DNA from 3 places in the Niveibacterium sp. genome. Region 1 is predicted to be linked to each of the others. Evidence: predicted binding sites of a transcription regulator. Region 1 holds the regulator's gene; each other region holds the start of a gene.

What was found. The regulator FliA, encoded in region 1, starts transcription of late flagellar genes. The targets are predictions, from matches to a motif close to CTAAAGTTNNNNNNNNNNNNGCCGNTA.
Region 2: the regulator FliA is predicted to act here: its motif matches at 2,695-2,721, upstream of ACE3P0_RS02025 (flagellin).
Region 3: the regulator FliA is predicted to act here: its motif matches at 3,130-3,156, upstream of ACE3P0_RS08060 (homoserine O-acetyltransferase).

Annotation. Positions count from the first base shown of each region.
Region 1 is NZ_JAYRDJ010000007.1:94,659-99,650, forward strand. Features, by position in the region: gene flhF (flagellar biosynthesis protein FlhF) at 1-758, shown strand, start outside; gene ACE3P0_RS07300 (MinD/ParA family protein) at 755-1,540, shown strand; gene ACE3P0_RS07305 (RNA polymerase sigma factor FliA) at 1,665-2,420, shown strand; gene ACE3P0_RS07310 (flagellar motor protein) at 2,435-3,175, shown strand; gene motD (flagellar motor protein MotD) at 3,370-4,194, shown strand; gene ACE3P0_RS07320 (flagella synthesis protein FlgN) at 4,243-4,719, opposite strand; gene flgM (flagellar biosynthesis anti-sigma factor FlgM) at 4,748-4,992, opposite strand, start outside.
Region 2 is NZ_JAYRDJ010000001.1:433,746-438,737, forward strand. Features, by position in the region: gene fliD (flagellar filament capping protein FliD) at 1-1,196, opposite strand, end outside; gene ACE3P0_RS02020 (flagellar protein FlaG) at 1,240-1,677, opposite strand; gene ACE3P0_RS02025 (flagellin) at 1,753-2,610, opposite strand; gene ACE3P0_RS02030 (motility associated factor glycosyltransferase family protein) at 2,952-4,992, shown strand, end outside.
Region 3 is NZ_JAYRDJ010000008.1:108,646-113,637, forward strand. Features, by position in the region: gene ACE3P0_RS08045 (VOC family protein) at 19-408, shown strand; gene ACE3P0_RS08050 (HAD family hydrolase) at 462-1,271, shown strand; gene metW (methionine biosynthesis protein MetW) at 1,314-1,895, opposite strand; gene ACE3P0_RS08060 (homoserine O-acetyltransferase) at 1,897-3,024, opposite strand; SAM riboswitch at 3,075-3,148, opposite strand; gene ACE3P0_RS08065 (methyl-accepting chemotaxis protein) at 3,258-4,880, opposite strand.

The sequences.
Region 1 (4,992 bases):
CCGACCAGGCGCGCAGCCTGGTTCGCAACCAGATCAGCCGGCGCATGCTGACGCTCGAATCCGAGTCGGATCTGATCGAACGTGGCGGCGTGTATGCACTGGTGGGGCCGACCGGCGTCGGCAAGACCACCACGGCAGCGAAACTGGCGGCCCGCTGTGTGGTGCGCCATGGCGCGGACCGCCTTGCACTGATCACTACGGACGGCTACCGGATCGGCGCGCACGAGCAACTGCGCATCTACGGCCGCATTCTTGGCGTGCAGGTTCATACCGTGCGCGATGCCTCCGAACTGCGCCGCACGCTGCAGGATCTGGCGGGCAAACACATGGTGCTGATCGACACGATCGGCATGAGCCAGCGCGACAAGATGGTGGCCGAGCAGGCCGCGATGCTGTCGGGTGCCGGCCACGTGCGCCGGCTGTTGCTGCTCAATTCAACCAGTCGCGGCGATACACTGGAAGACGTGGTGCGTGCCTACGAGGGCCCGGATCTCGCCGGTTGCATCCTGAGCAAGACCGACGAGGCCGCATCGCTGGCGCCGGCGCTTGACGTGGTGATCCGCCACGAACTGCGTGCCTACTACATTGCAAACGGCCAGCGCGTGCCGGAAGACCTGCATCTGCCAAATCGTGCGTGGCTGACGCACCGTGCGCTGCGCGAACTGGCGCCGGATTCGCCCTTCCGCCTGACGCCGGAGGATGCTGGTCTGCTCAGCTCGGCCCCCCGTAATCGTGACAACGACGGAGCCCGCGCATGAAACCCGGATTCGAGGATCAAGCTGCGGGCCTGCGCCGTCTGTTGCGCCGCGCCCCGCCGCAAGTGGTGGCGGTGAGTGCCTTCGGGGCCGGTGCGATGCACTGGCTGGCGGGGCAAGCGCTGACCCGCGCACAAGGTGGGCGCCAGGTCACCGTGTTCGATGAGATGGCGAGCTGTGGCAACTTGGCCGATGCGCTGGGTGCTGCGGCGCGCTTTGACCTTCTGCAAGCGGTAGAGCGCCATGTCTCGCTTGAGGCGGCGCGTGTCGAAGCGGGGCCCGGGTTGTCGCTGTACTCGTCGGCGCGACTGGCGCGTGCGCTTAACGGTGCTGACCGCGTACTCAGCGAGCGCTTTGCCGATACATGCCGCGCGCTGCAGCGAGGCTGCGATCTGTGGCTGATCCACGCACGACCGGACGAACGCCGCAGCCTGTCGCCCTTGGCGAGCGCTGCGCACCGCATGGTGGTGGTGGTAGATGGCTCTCCGCGTGCGATCACCGAGGCCTACGCAATGATCAAGCAGCTCGATGGTGGCCCGTGGCCGCAAATCGACCTCGCCTTGGCCAATCCGCGTGATCAGGATGAGGCAGAGGCCTTGCTCGCCAACCTGATTCTGGTGGGTCACCGGCAAACGAATCTGGCCCTGCGCCGGGTGAAGGGGCTTGATGCATGTGCAGCAGCTGCTGCGGCTGCTTCGGACAGCACGACGGATGGTGTATTTCTGGATCGCGTACTGGGTCTGGCGCGGCGAAGGCAGCGCGCTTCGATGGCGCTCGCCCTGTGAGCCGATAGAAAAATTCCTGAAATAGGGCTCAATTTCCCTCTCAGGCGGCCGATAGTGTGAGTAGTGACGGCAGGGAGGCTTCGCCCGAAGCCTCGAACGAGACCGTAGAAGAGAGAGTCACACGATGTACACCGCATCGGGAACGCTAGACAAGAATCAACTCGTCACGCAGTACGTTCCACTGGTGAAGCGTATTGCGTATCACCTGATGGCCAAGCTGCCGGCGAGCGTGCAGGTTGAAGACATCATCCAGAACGGCATGCTGGGCCTGCTCGACGCGATCGGGCGCTACGAAGAAGGCCTTGGTGCTCAGTTTGAAACCTACGCCGTGCAGCGTATCCGCGGTGCCATGCTTGACGGTCTGCGCGAAAACGACTGGTTGCCGCGCAGCTTGCGCCGCGAGATGCGCCGAATCGAAAGCGCGATCCACCAGTTGGAGCAGCGCCACGGCCGCCAGCCGACCGAGAAGGAACTGGCCGAAACGCTCGGCATGACCTTGGCGGATTATCAGAAGATGCTGCAGGAAGCGCGCGGCTATCAGCTGGTGTACTTCGAGGACTTCAGCGACGAGGAAGAAGAAGACTTCCTCGAACGCCATGTTGCCGGCAACGAAGCCGACCCGCTCGACATGCTGGAAGACAAGAAGATGCGCGAATCGCTGATCAAGGCGATCGACGATCTGCCCGAGCGCGAAAAGATGGTGATGGGCCTCTACTACGAGGAAGACCTGAACCTGCGCGAAATTGGCGAAGTGCTCGGCGTGTCCGAATCGCGCGTCTGCCAGCTGCACAGCCAGGCCATTGCGCGCTTGCGTTCGCGCATCTCCGGCCAGGTGCGTAGCCATGCTGCCAGTGCCCGCGGGCGCCGTGCGTCGATCTGACCAAGGCGCGCGCCGTGGATAAGATCAGCATCCTCGGCCTCATCGTCGGCTTGACTGCCATCGTTGGCGGCCAAGTGCTGGAGGGCGGTCACATCGGCTCGCTGGTGCAGCCGACGGCTTTCCTGATCGTGATCGGCGGCACGCTCGGCGCGGTGATGCTGCAGAGTCCATTCACGGTATTCCGGCAGGGGCTTCGGATGGGGGCATGGATCTTCGTGCCGCCGGTGCCGCCGTTTCGCCGCGTGATCGAACAGATCGTGTCGTGGAGCGGGATTGCCCGCAAGGAAGGTCTGCTCGCGCTGGAAGGGCAGGCGATGGGGCTGAAAGACAGCTTTGCCGCCAAAGGGCTTCAGCTCCTGGTCGATGGCGTTGAGCCCGATCGGCTGCGCGAGGTGCTGGAGGTTGAGATTGGCGCCTGGGAGCAGCAGATGAAAACCAGCGCCAAAGTCTGGGAGGCCGCGGGCGGTTATGCGCCCACCATCGGCATTCTCGGCGCAGTGATGGGCCTGATCCATGTGATGGAGAACCTCTCCGACCCCTCCAAGCTTGGGGCCGGTATCGCGGTCGCTTTTGTGGCGACGATCTACGGCGTGGGCTCGGCTAACCTGATCTTCCTGCCGATCGCGAAGAAGCTGCAGGCGCACATTTCTCAGCTCGTCGCCGTACGCGAAATGCTGGTGGACGGTCTGGTTGGCATCGCCCATGGCGACAACCCGCGCATCATCGAGAGCCGTTTGCAGGGCTACGTGACCTGATGCGTCGAGGCACCCGTTCTGGGTGCCAGAAAAAACCTTTGTTCAATAGCGCGGCAGCTGTGCCTGAACGTGGCAGAGCGCGCCCGCGCGGCATCCGTCATATCAGATCGGAACGCTCGGGCTGCCGGCGGCTCAAGTTATGGCGGCCTACGCCGTTCTTTTCATTGTCTTGAGCGCATTTAACGGAACGCACCATGGGCCGCCGCAAACACGAGGAAGAACACGAGAACCACGAGCGCTGGCTCGTTTCGTATGCGGACTTCATTACGCTGCTGTTTGCGTTCTTCGTCGTGATGTATGCGCTGAGTTCGATCAACGAGGGTAAGTACCGGGTGCTTTCCAACTCACTGGTCAGCGCCTTCCGTAACGTGACGACCAACGCCGATGGTATGCAGATCGTGCCGCGGGCGTCGATTGCCGGGGCGGTGCCGCAGCAGGCGAAGGTGCAAAAGTCGCCGGCGGAGAGCGAGGCGCGGGTGCAGGCACGCCAGCAGATGCACAGCATGGCGGAGCAGGTGCGCCGGGTGCTTGAACCGCTGGTGCGTGGCGGGCAGGTTTCGGTGAACGAGGGCGCGCACGGCATCTCGATCGAAATCAACGCCAGTGCGCTGTTCAACCCCGGCGAAGCCTATCTTGGGAGTGACGCGGTGCGTGCGCTGCGTGCTGTGGGGGAGGTGCTCGCGCAGGGCGACTTTCCGATTCGCGTAGAGGGGCACTCGGACAACATCCCGATCGCCACGGCGGCGTTCGCATCGAACTGGGAACTGTCGTCAGTGCGTGCGAGTTCGGTGGTGCGCTTGTTCATTGACACCGGTGTCGATGCGCGCCGGCTGACGGTGGCGGGTTACGCTGATCAGCGGCCGATTGCCGACAACAGCACGGCTGAAGGCCGGCAACGCAATCGCCGGGTCAGCATCCATGTCGAGTCGATGTTGCCGCCGAGCGCTGAAGCGCCCGCGGTCGGGCCGGTGACACCCAATCCTGGGGGAGCCGCGCTCGGGGCCACACTGCCGGAGTGATGTGGTGGCGGGGGTGATTCGGCTTGGGCGCTGATGCCGAAGTGCCGCTCAGGCGCGACCGAAAAGTCGGCCGCCCGGGCGGCTTGATGTCACGCCGTCGGCGTCGTAAAGACTGGGGCCGGTGCTCGCGAGCAGCACGCTCATCGCTTGTTGATTGGCCCGCAGCTGATCCCGGATGAACTCGCCGTTGCGCAGGTTGAGCTGCTGCGCGCGTGCGGCCAGATCAAGGTAGTGGCGCCATGCACGCTGCGTCTGCTCGGGTAGCTGCGCGATGAATTCTGCGATCTTGCCCGCTCGTGCATCGATACCGGAACGGCTGAGCAGTAGCGCGCGGGCGTTTTCCGCCTGCTGCAACTGGCGTACCGCGGCGGTCTTGTCTTCCGCCAGGCTCAGCAAGGCCTCGATCTGGCCGGTAATCAACAGTTCGTGTTCGTCCTCAAGTAGACGAACGAACCGCTCCAGCTGGCCCGAGACTTCGGCCAGCAGAGCGGAAAACTGTGCTTGGAGCAGGGCAGTCGGGTTCAAGCGCTAAGCAGCCTTGGCGTGCGCGAAATCAAGCCTGGCGAGGCTGGGCTTGCAGCATCTGGCGGACGCTCTCGATCAAGCCGTCGGCCACTTTTTCCGGATTGACGCGGAAACGTCCGTCCGAGATGGCTTGCTTGAGTTCGCCGACCTTGGCCGCATCCACTTCGGGCACTCCCGACAGGGTTGCTTCCATTTGCTGCAGGCGCGAAGCCAAGGGCGATACGTCAACCTTGGAACCCGCTTCAGCGCCGGGCTTGGCCGCGCTCTCGCGCG
Region 2 (4,992 bases), on a different contig from region 1:
GCAATGCCGGTGGTGCCCGTAATACCAGTGAAGAGCTTCGAGATGTCCTTGGCCGGATCGCTGATCGCGGCACTCAGCTTGCTCGAATCAACTTTCAGGCTGCCGTCCTTTTCGAAGCTGATCCCGACATCGGCCAACCGACCGTAACCGCCGGGGGCGCCCGCGACGGCCGCCGTGGTTGCGTTGCGCATGCGGTCCTGCACTGCGCGAACAGAAAAGTCGCCATTCAGCACGCCGGCCGTCTTGGTGTCGGCGTTGTAGGACGAGGTGTCGCGGAGGATCTTGTTCAGGTCGTTGTAGGCCTTAACAAAGGCGTTGATCTTCGTTGCGACGGCATCCGGATCTTTGCTGATCGAAAGTGTGGCGGCCGTACCGCTGGTTTCCTTTGCAAGATTCAGCGTGATGCCGTCGATTGCATCCGACACCGCGTTCGACGAGCGCGACATCGCAATGCCGTCAATGCTGAACAGGGCGTTTTGCGCAGCCACAGCCTGGCTGACATTGGCGTCTTTCGAGCCAGGGGCTGGCAGGGTTGCCCCCGGGTTGTCGGGGTCTGGAATCGTGCCGTTGTAGCTCGCGTAGTTCAGGCCGGATACGCCGGTCGCGCGAATCTGGTTATCGGCGCCACCTTGTTGCGAAGTCAGCACGAGCCGATAGGGCGTTGCGCCGCTGCCTTCGTTGATCAGGGTTGCAGTAATGCCGATGCCGGCAGCGTTGATGGCATCACGCGCGCCCGCGAGCGACTTGCCTTCCAGATCGATGTTTACCGACTTGGCGGCGGCGAACCCATCGGCCTCGGTTGCATCGGCTTTGCCCAACTCCAGCTTCAGGGTGCCATGGAAAGTCGTACCGGAAGCAAAGGACGCCATCACCTTCTGCGCTTTTGCGAGTTGGGTGACTTCGACCTGGTAGCTGCCGCCGACAGCGCCGGTGGCAGCCGTTGCCGTTACAGCGTCCGAGTTGGAACTTGTTGCCTTGAACGCGGCAAAGTTTGCCGTCGTCTTTAGTGCATCCGATGCCGTCTGCAGCGCCGAAAGGGCGCTCTTGACCTGACCAAGCGCCGAGAGTTGGGACTTGAGACCCGTTTGCTGCTTCTGGAGGAGGGTGATCGGCTGCCGCTCAACCTTCATCAACCCGTCAAGCAGGGTGTTGAGGTCGAGGTTCGAGCCAATGCCAAGACTGCTGAAGGTTGCCATGTTGCCCGCCTTCTACTGCCAATCAGGCCTTTGCGTTGTGGGCTCAGGCCTTCTGTTTCAGAAATACGCCACTGGTGGTGTCGCCATTCGCGCGATCCAGCGCTTTGGCTATTGCCAGTACCTCTTCACTCGGAATCTGGCGGATCACTTCCTTCGTCGCGGTATCCACGATGCGAACGATGGTTCGGCCAGTGTCTTCGTCGATCGAAAACTGCAAGTTGCGTGCCATGGGGTCGACTGCCTTCTTCACTTCTTGCAGTGCCCTTTCAACCTCTTCGCGATCAGGTTGCTTTTGTGCAGCTTGAGCCGGCGATGCAGTCTGCGCTGCGCTGTTGCCGCTGACCGCGCCGGATGGCGCAACACCGCCTGCGGCGTTTGCCTGGGCGGTGGGCCTTGTTTCTGCGCTATTCCGAACTGGCGAACCCGACGACGGCGGGAGCGCCCCTGGAGGCGAAGACCCTATCGATGGAATTGTCGTCATGATGCCTTCTCCTACCCTGGCCTGATGGGGCGGCCTTTTCAGGGCCACCCCGTTCCGGCTAGATCAAGTTCAGGGTTAGCGGAGCAGGCTCAGTGCCTGCTGCGGGATCGCGTTCGCCTGCGCAAGGATCGCGGTACCGGCTTGTTGCAGGATCTGCAGGCGGGTCATGTTCGCGGTTTCCGATGCAAAGTCGGCATCAACGATGCGGCCACGTGCGGCCGACTGGTTCTCGACCGCGATCTGCAGATTGCTGATGACGGCTTGCGTACGGTTGATCGCAGCACCGAAACCGGCGCGGGTGGTCGTAACCGTGTTGATCGCAGTGTCGATCGCGGCGATTGCGGCAAGCGCCTGAGCGGCACCGAGCGACGCGGCGACGTTGCCACCGACGTTGATCGAGGACGAACTGACTGACAAACCCGTGCTGGCGGTTAGGTCCGCACTATTAACCGTGATCTGGTTGTCCGCCGAGGTGGCTGCGCCGACTTGGAAGCTGAACGAGGCTGCGGCGCTCGAATCGGTCAGCGCGATGTTGTTGAACTTGGTGTTCTGCGCGATACGGGTGATTTCCGCTTGCAGCGCCTGGAACTCCACTTGGATGTTTGCGCGGTCACCGGAGTTGTAGGTGCCGTTGGCCGCCTGCACGGCCAGTTCGCGCATCCGCTGGAGGTTGTCGCTGACTTTTGCTGCCGTACCGTCTGCCACCTGAACCATCGAGATGGCGTCGTTGGCGTTACGCATTGCAACGGTTTGACCGCGCACCGTGGAGCCGATGCGCTCCGAAATTGCCAGACCGGCGGCGTCATCTGCCGAGCTGTTGATCCGCAGGCCGGACGAGAGGCGCTGCAGCGGGGTTGCGATTTGCGTCTGGGTGGTGGCCAGGTTGCGTTGTGCGTTCAGCGAGAACACATTGGTGTTAATGGTGAGTGCCATTTTGCTACTCCTTGTCGTTCCGTTTCCGTATGTACTAGCGATCGTCTTTGCGATCGATTCAAGCGTCGTTGCGCTTGAGTGTGATTACGACGTTGCACCGGAAAACTTTAGGAAAATCTGCAAGTTGCCAAGTGTTGTGCGCCGCAGTAAGTCCATTTACGACCCCATGCGCTTGTCCTTTAGGGTTAGATTTCCCGCTCGGCGCGTGGCGCAATGGATGACCCGAAATAGGTAGGCTTGGCGCTGCTTTTCAGCGGATCGCGGCGGCGGTTGATGGCGCACAATCGCGGAAAGTCCGGCGCCGTGTCGCCCCTTGGTTCAAGGCAGACGAGATAAAGAACATGACTCAGGATCAATCCGCCGCAGTCGGCGAGAACTGGACGCCGCTTCAGGAGGCGTATATCCAGAAGCTATACGCGACCTACCAGGCGAATCTGTATTTCCTGCACACCAATTTTCCGGCGGTGTTCGATCGTTTGATGGCGACGCAGTTGCCGGCGCCTTTTGAAGTCGATGCGGATGCCAACGTGCGGATCTACAGCGGGCGTTTCGTTGGAACGCTGCGCGAGTTCACCGATCTCGGCCGCACCCTGTTCGAGGTCTTTGAATCAGAGCAGGGGCGATCGCGGGTGTGGGTGGAGGCGTCGTACCTCGATGATGTGGGGCAGATCACACAGCACGGTTTGAACCCCGACTTCTTCCGGCCGATCGAACCGAGCTTCCGTGCCGAGTTGGTGGAGGAATTCCAGCGCGTCTGTCCGGGCAGCGGTGAGCGCTTCGAACGCCCCTACTTCGGTCATCGCGTGCAGCCGCTGGTGGTGGTGTTCGGCAGCGGTTTTGGTTGGCACCTGGATCGGCTTGTCGATACCTACGAGATCCAGAACCTCGTGATCGTCGATACCGAAGTCGAGCGCCTCAACCTGTCGCTGTACTTCGTCGACTACGTGGCCTTGTATCAGCGCTTTGCCAGCCGCGGGCGCAGTTTTTCGATCGCTTTACATCCACACATCAGCATCCTGTCGGCGAGTGTGCTGGCAGCGATTCAACGTCATGCGCCGCCCTATGTCGTGCAGGGCGCCGCGCTGTTCTTTCACGACTATGACTCGGAGCCTGTGCGCGAGCTGTGGGAGCGCATCCGGACTGACCTCGGCAACCTGTTTCGCGGCTGGGGCTTCTTTGACGACGAGTTGCTGGGTCTCAAGCACGCGGTTGAGAACTCGCTCGCACGGCGCCCGGTGTTCGTCGGCGGTGGCGTGGTGCCGGACGATGCGGTCGCGATCGTTGTTGGCGCGGGCCCGTCGCTCGACGGCCTGCTGCCGGTACTGCGCGAATGCCGCGATCGCGTTGTCATCTTCTCGTGCGGCACGGCCTTGTCAGCGCTCGCCAACGCGGGTATCAAGCCCGATTTTCACATCGAGATCGAACGTACCGCGGCGACCTTCAGGGTGCTGGATACGCCCACGACACGTGCTGTGCTCGCCGATACGCCGCTGATTGCATCCGCGATCATGTGTCCGGCGGTGTTTGATCTGACGCCTCAGCCGGGCATCTTCCTGAAGGAGATCGACTTCGGTTCGAACATGCTCGACTTCGATTCGCGCCTGCCGCGGATACGGACCAATCCAACCTGCACCAACGGTGGGCTCCACTTCGTGTTGAAGATGGGCTTTCGCGAGGTGTATTTGTTCGGCGTGGATTTGGGTTTCCACCCGGAGGGCGTACATCACTCGCGCCACTCGATCTACTACCAGGACAACGGTGCCGCAAAAGAGGGATACCTCGCCGGCATGGTCGCCGGGACCCATTGGCTTCACCGCAGCGGCACGCCGATTCCGGCCAACTTCGACGGTGTCGTACTTTCGACCGAACAGCTCACTTACTCGCGTGACGTGATGCAGCGCTCGATTGCTGACTTTCCCGATGCGCGTGTATTCAACCCGAACGACGGTGCGCAGATCGCGGGCGCGCACACGGTTCGCCCAGACGCGCTGCAGATTGGATCATCGCCGGCCGCACGTGAGGCAGCGCGACAGGCGATCTCGCAGTCATTCATGCGCGGCGTGCTTGATGACATGGGTAGCAACCTGCAGTCGCTGCTTGTTCAGCTCGATGCCGTCGTCGCCGATCTCACCGCGCTGTTCGAACCTCCGGTTACCCGCCGCGCCGAATTGTTCGAGCGGCTGGCCGACATGCACGCTTACTTCTTCCATCCACAGCATCAAGAGAGCCAGATCTTCCCGTTGATGCGCGGTTCGATGCAGCATATGGGCCGCTTCGCATGGGACTGCTTTGCCCTGACGCGTAACGACGCCCAGGCGATCGCCTTCAGCCGGGTCGTGTTTGATCTCTTCCTGCGCTTCCTGCGCGCCGGGCGTGAGAACA
Region 3 (4,992 bases), on a different contig from region 1:
CGTTCAGAGGATTCGAGCATGAAGATTGAACATATCGCGATCTGGGCGGCGGATCTGGAAGCGCTGCGGCGCTTCTATGAAACGCGTTTCGGCGCCACCGCCGGTGATCAGTATCACAACACCCGCAAGGACTTCCGTTCCTACTTTCTGAAGTTCGCCGATGGTGCGCGGCTGGAACTGATGGCGATGCCCGGCATCCCGGCCAGTCAGGACAGCGCGCAGGCGCAACGCCTTGGCCTGATCCACCTGGCGTTCTCGGTCGGCAGCAAGGAGGCGGTGGACCAGCACCATGCGCAAAGCGTGGCCGAAGGGCTGCGCGTGCTCGACGGCCCGCGCTGGACGGGTGATGGCTACTACGAATACGTGCTGCTGGATCCAGAAGGGAACCGCCTCGAAGTCACTATCTGAGGGGCACGGCGGGCCTTTCTAGCCACCGTCAAACGCAACAAGGTTGAACAAACATGAACGGAATACGACTGATCGCCTGCGATCTGGATGGCACGCTGCTCGACGAACACAAGCAGCTACCGGCTGATTTCACGACCACGCTGGCACAACTTGCGGCGCGCGGTGTGGTGTTCTGCCCGGCGAGCGGCCGGCAGTACCACAGCATCCTCGCGCTCTTCCCCGAGCTGGCCGCGACGATGCCGGTGATCGCCGAAAACGGCGCACTGGTGATGATGGGCGAGCGCGAGCTGGCTTCGAGCTGTCTCGCTCAGGCCGATGTGCAGCAACTGGTTGCCACCTGGCGCGGGCTGACGCAGCGTGGGCTTGAGATTGGCGCAGTGATGTGCGGCAAGCGCTCGGCTTACGTCGAGCGCAGTGGCACCGGTTTCATTGCCGAAGTGGCCAAGTACTACCCGCGCCTTGAAGTGGTCGAAGACCTCGCCGCCGTGGCGGACGATTTCCTCAAGCTGGCCCTCTGTGTGCCGGGCTCGGCGGAACGCGAGATCTATCCGCACTTCGCCGCGTTGGGCGCATCGCTCAAGGCGGTCGTGTCAGGCGAACACTGGGTCGACGTGATGGCCAGCGGCGTCAACAAGGGGCGCGGGCTGCAGCAGTTGCAGGCGGCGTTGGGCGTCGAGCGTGCGCAGACGATGGCCTTCGGCGACTTCGTCAATGACCTGGAAATGCTCGACGAAGCCGCGCACTCCTACGCAATGAAGAACGCCCACCCGGCGGTGGTGGCGCGTGCGCGTTTCCGCGCGCCGTGCAACACCGAGCGCGGCGTGCAGCAGGTGATCCACAAGCTGCTGGCCGCCGCTGCCTGAACCGCATAGAGTAGGGGCCGACCCGGCGAGCCGGGTCGTGCTTCAACGCGCCAGCCGGTACATCGCCATGCTGGCAAGGAAGTTGGCTTCGCCGCTCACCGGTTTGTCGTCGTCGAAGGCTGCACGTTCGAGGATGCGGATGCCGCGCTTCTCGCACAGCGCTTCAAAATCCGCGATCGTGAAGAAGCGGACGTTGGGCGTGTCGTACCACTCGTAGGGCAGGCTTTCCGACACCGGCATGCGGCCGTTGAGGATTGCCTGCCGGTGCTTCCAGTAGCCGAAGTTCGGGAAGCTCACCACCGCCTCGCGGCCGACGCGCAGCATCTCGTCGAGGATCTTCTCGGTGTGGTGCACCGCCTGCAGCGACAGGCTCATGATCACATGATCGAACTGGCCGTCGTTGAAGTCGGTGAGCCCTTTCTCAAGGTCGATCTGCAGCACGTTCACGCCGTTGCGGATGCAGGCGACCAGGCGCTCGGGGTCCGCTTCCACGCCGTAGCCCTTCACCTGGCGGGTGTCGCGCAGGAAGGCGAGCAGGCTGCCGTCGCCGCAACCCAGATCCAGTGCGGTGTCGCCGGGCTGCACCCAGCGGGCAATCACTTCAAAGTCGAAACGGGTAGACATCTCAAACTCCAATGCCGTCGAACCACGCGCGCAACACCGCGTGGTACTGCGGATCGTCGAGCAGGAAGGAGTCATGGCCAGCGGTGCTTTCCAGCTCGGAATAGCTCACCTTGAGGCCGTTCTGGATCAGCGCGAACACCAGTTCACGTGAGCGCTCCGGCGCGAAGCGCCAGTCGGTCGAGAACGACGCGACGAGGAAATCTGCCTTCGCGCGCGACAGTGCCGCAGCAAGGTCGCCGTCGTAATCGAAGGCCGGGTCGAAGTAGTCCAGCGCCTTGGTTGCCAGCAGGTAGGTGTTGGCGTCGAAGTAGCCGGCGAACTTGTCGCCCTGGTAGCGCAGGTAGGACTCGATCTCGAACTCCACGTCCCAGTGGTACTTGTGCTCACCGTGGCGCAGCTTGCGGCCGAATTTCTCACCCATCGCATCGTCGGAGAGATAGGTGATGTGGCCGACCATGCGTGCGAGCTTGAGGCCATTCACCGGCACCACGCCGTGTTCGTAGTAGTGGCCGCCGTGGAATTGCGGGTCGGACTTGATCGCCTGCCGCGCGACTTCGTTGAAGGCGATGTTCTGCGCCGAAAGCTTCGGCGCCGCGGCGATGATGGCGGCGTGGCGCACGCGGTCCGGGTAGGCCAGCGTCCATTCAAGCGCCTGCATGCCGCCAAGGCTGCCGCCGACGACCGCGGCGAAACGCGCGATACCCATGCGGTCGGCCAGGCGCGCTTGCGCCTCGACCCAGTCTTCCACCGTCACGAAGGGGAAATCCGCACCCCAAGGCTTGCCGGTGGCCGGGTTGATCGAGGTCGGCCCGGTCGAGCCGTAGCAGCCGCCCAGGTTGTTCACGCCGATGACGAAGAACTTGTTGGTATCGAGCGGTTTGCCGGGGCCGACGAGGTTGTCCCACCAGCCGGTGCTTTTCGGCTTGCCTGCATAGGTGCCCGCGACATGGTGCGAGCCGGAGAGCGCATGGCAGACCAGCACAGCGTTGTCGCGCGTGGCGTTGAGGGTGCCGTAGGTCTCGTAGACGAGATCGTAGGCGGGCAGCACCGCGCCGCTTTTCAGCGTGAGCGGTTCTGCGAAGTGCGCCGTCTGCGGCGAGACGACGCCAACGGATCCGGAAGAAGTCATGGTTACCCGTCAGAAAAACAAAAACCCGACCGGCTCGCGAAGAGCAGACGGTCGGGTTGCCCTCGCTTTAGCCGCATTTTTAACGCGCCCGCAAGCTGTAGATCAAATCGGCGCAGTGACAGGAAACTAACGCGGGGGCGGCGGGAAGTCAAACCGCCGCATCAAGGCAGGAAAGAAAACGGGGGCCGCCGCAACCCAGCGGCCCGCCGTCAGGAGCGTCTCTCCCGGTCCGCTCAAAGCCTGAATTTGGATACCGCAGCGCGCAGTTCTTCGGCCATCGATTCGAGGTCGCTGACCGAGCCGGCACTGCGCGTGATAGCCGCGTTGGTCGAGTCGCTCATCTGCGCGATGCGTTCGATGTGCTCGGCGATCGCGTGGCTGGCGGCGCTCTGCTCGTTGTAGGTTTCTACCAGTTCGGCGACCTCGTGGCGGGTGGTGTCGGCACCGCTCTTCAAGGAGCTCAGCGCCGGGCCAAGGCGGCTGATCGCCTCCACCGATGAATTCGCTTGCGTGGCCGATCCACGCATCACGCGCGCCACGCTTTCGGTTTCGCCATGGATCGCGCCGAGCGCGGTCATGATCTCGCTGGTCGCCTTGCCGGTTTTCTCAGCCAGCTTGCGCACCTCGTCGGCCACCACCGCGAAACCGCGCCCCTGTTCGCCTGCGCGGGCCGCTTCGATTGCGGCGTTGAGCGCGAGCAGGTTGGTCTGGTCGGCGATCTCCTTGATGATGCCGGCGATGCCGCTGATGCGGGTGGAGTGTTCTTCGAGGCGGCCGATGTTCGACGCCGCGGTGTTCACCGATTCGGCCACGCGGCCGACCTCGTCGCTCGCCGCATCGGCCAGCACCGCGCCTTCTTCCGACATGCGGTGCGCGTTCTGCGCCTCTTCGCGCACGCGTGATGCACGCTCGGCAACGTGATCGAGGCCGGCGGTCATTTCCTGCACGGCTGCGGCGATGCCGGCTGCGGCTTCGCTCTGCTGCGCGGCGCTGCCTTCGATCTCGTGGTAGGCGCTGTTCAGGTGCTGCGCGGCGCCGGCGATGTTGCCGCTCGATTGTTCGATCGCACCGATCATCGTGCGCAGCTGCTGCTGCATCGCGTCGAGCGCGGTCAGCAGCTTGCCGGTTTCGTCGTTGCGTTCGACGCGGATTTCAGTGCTCAAGTCGCCATCGGCGATCTTCTCGGCCAGCTTCACCGACTGCCCGAGCGGCTTCGTGACCGAGCGGATGATCGAGAACGACAGCGCGACGGCGGCGATGAGCCCGACCAGCGCGATCGCCATGGTGGTGTTCTTGATCTTTGCGGCATTGGCGGCCACGGCGGCGTTGGAGGCTTCGTTCTCCTTCACCTGCATCTTCAGCAGCGCGGTCAGCGCGTCGATTGCCTGCTCGAACGCCGGCAGCGCGTTGGAGCGGAACTCGGACACCGCCTGCATGCGGTCACCCTCGCCATACAGCTTCACCATCTTGTCGCGCGATTCGGTGAATTCAGCGTAGTGGGTCTGGAACTCCTTGATGTGCTTCTTCGATGTCGCATCGGTCATTGACTTGAAGACTGTCTGCAGCCCTTTCATCGCGTCGGCGTCGAGCTGGCGCATGGCCTCGAAGTGCTCTTCGGCGGTCTTGACGTATTGCGTTTCCATCGCCAGCACGATGCGCATGCGGCTACGGTGCAGCGTGTCGAGCGACACGCCGAGCAAGGACATCGGCACCGTGTGCTGCGTGTAGGCGCTTTCCATCTGCGCGGTGGCGGTGCTTAAACCGGAACGGCCCAGCGCCACGACGACGACGACCAGGGCAAGCAGGAAACTGGAAAGAAGAACCAGTCGGGACGAAATCCGCAGATTCTTGATCATGTTGTTTGGAACTCCGAGAGGGGACTGGCCATGTAGAGCACGGTTATCGGTGCGCCTCCCGGAAACTTGAGCAATCCCGGTCAGGTTTTGCCCTTTTTTGCGATTGACGCAG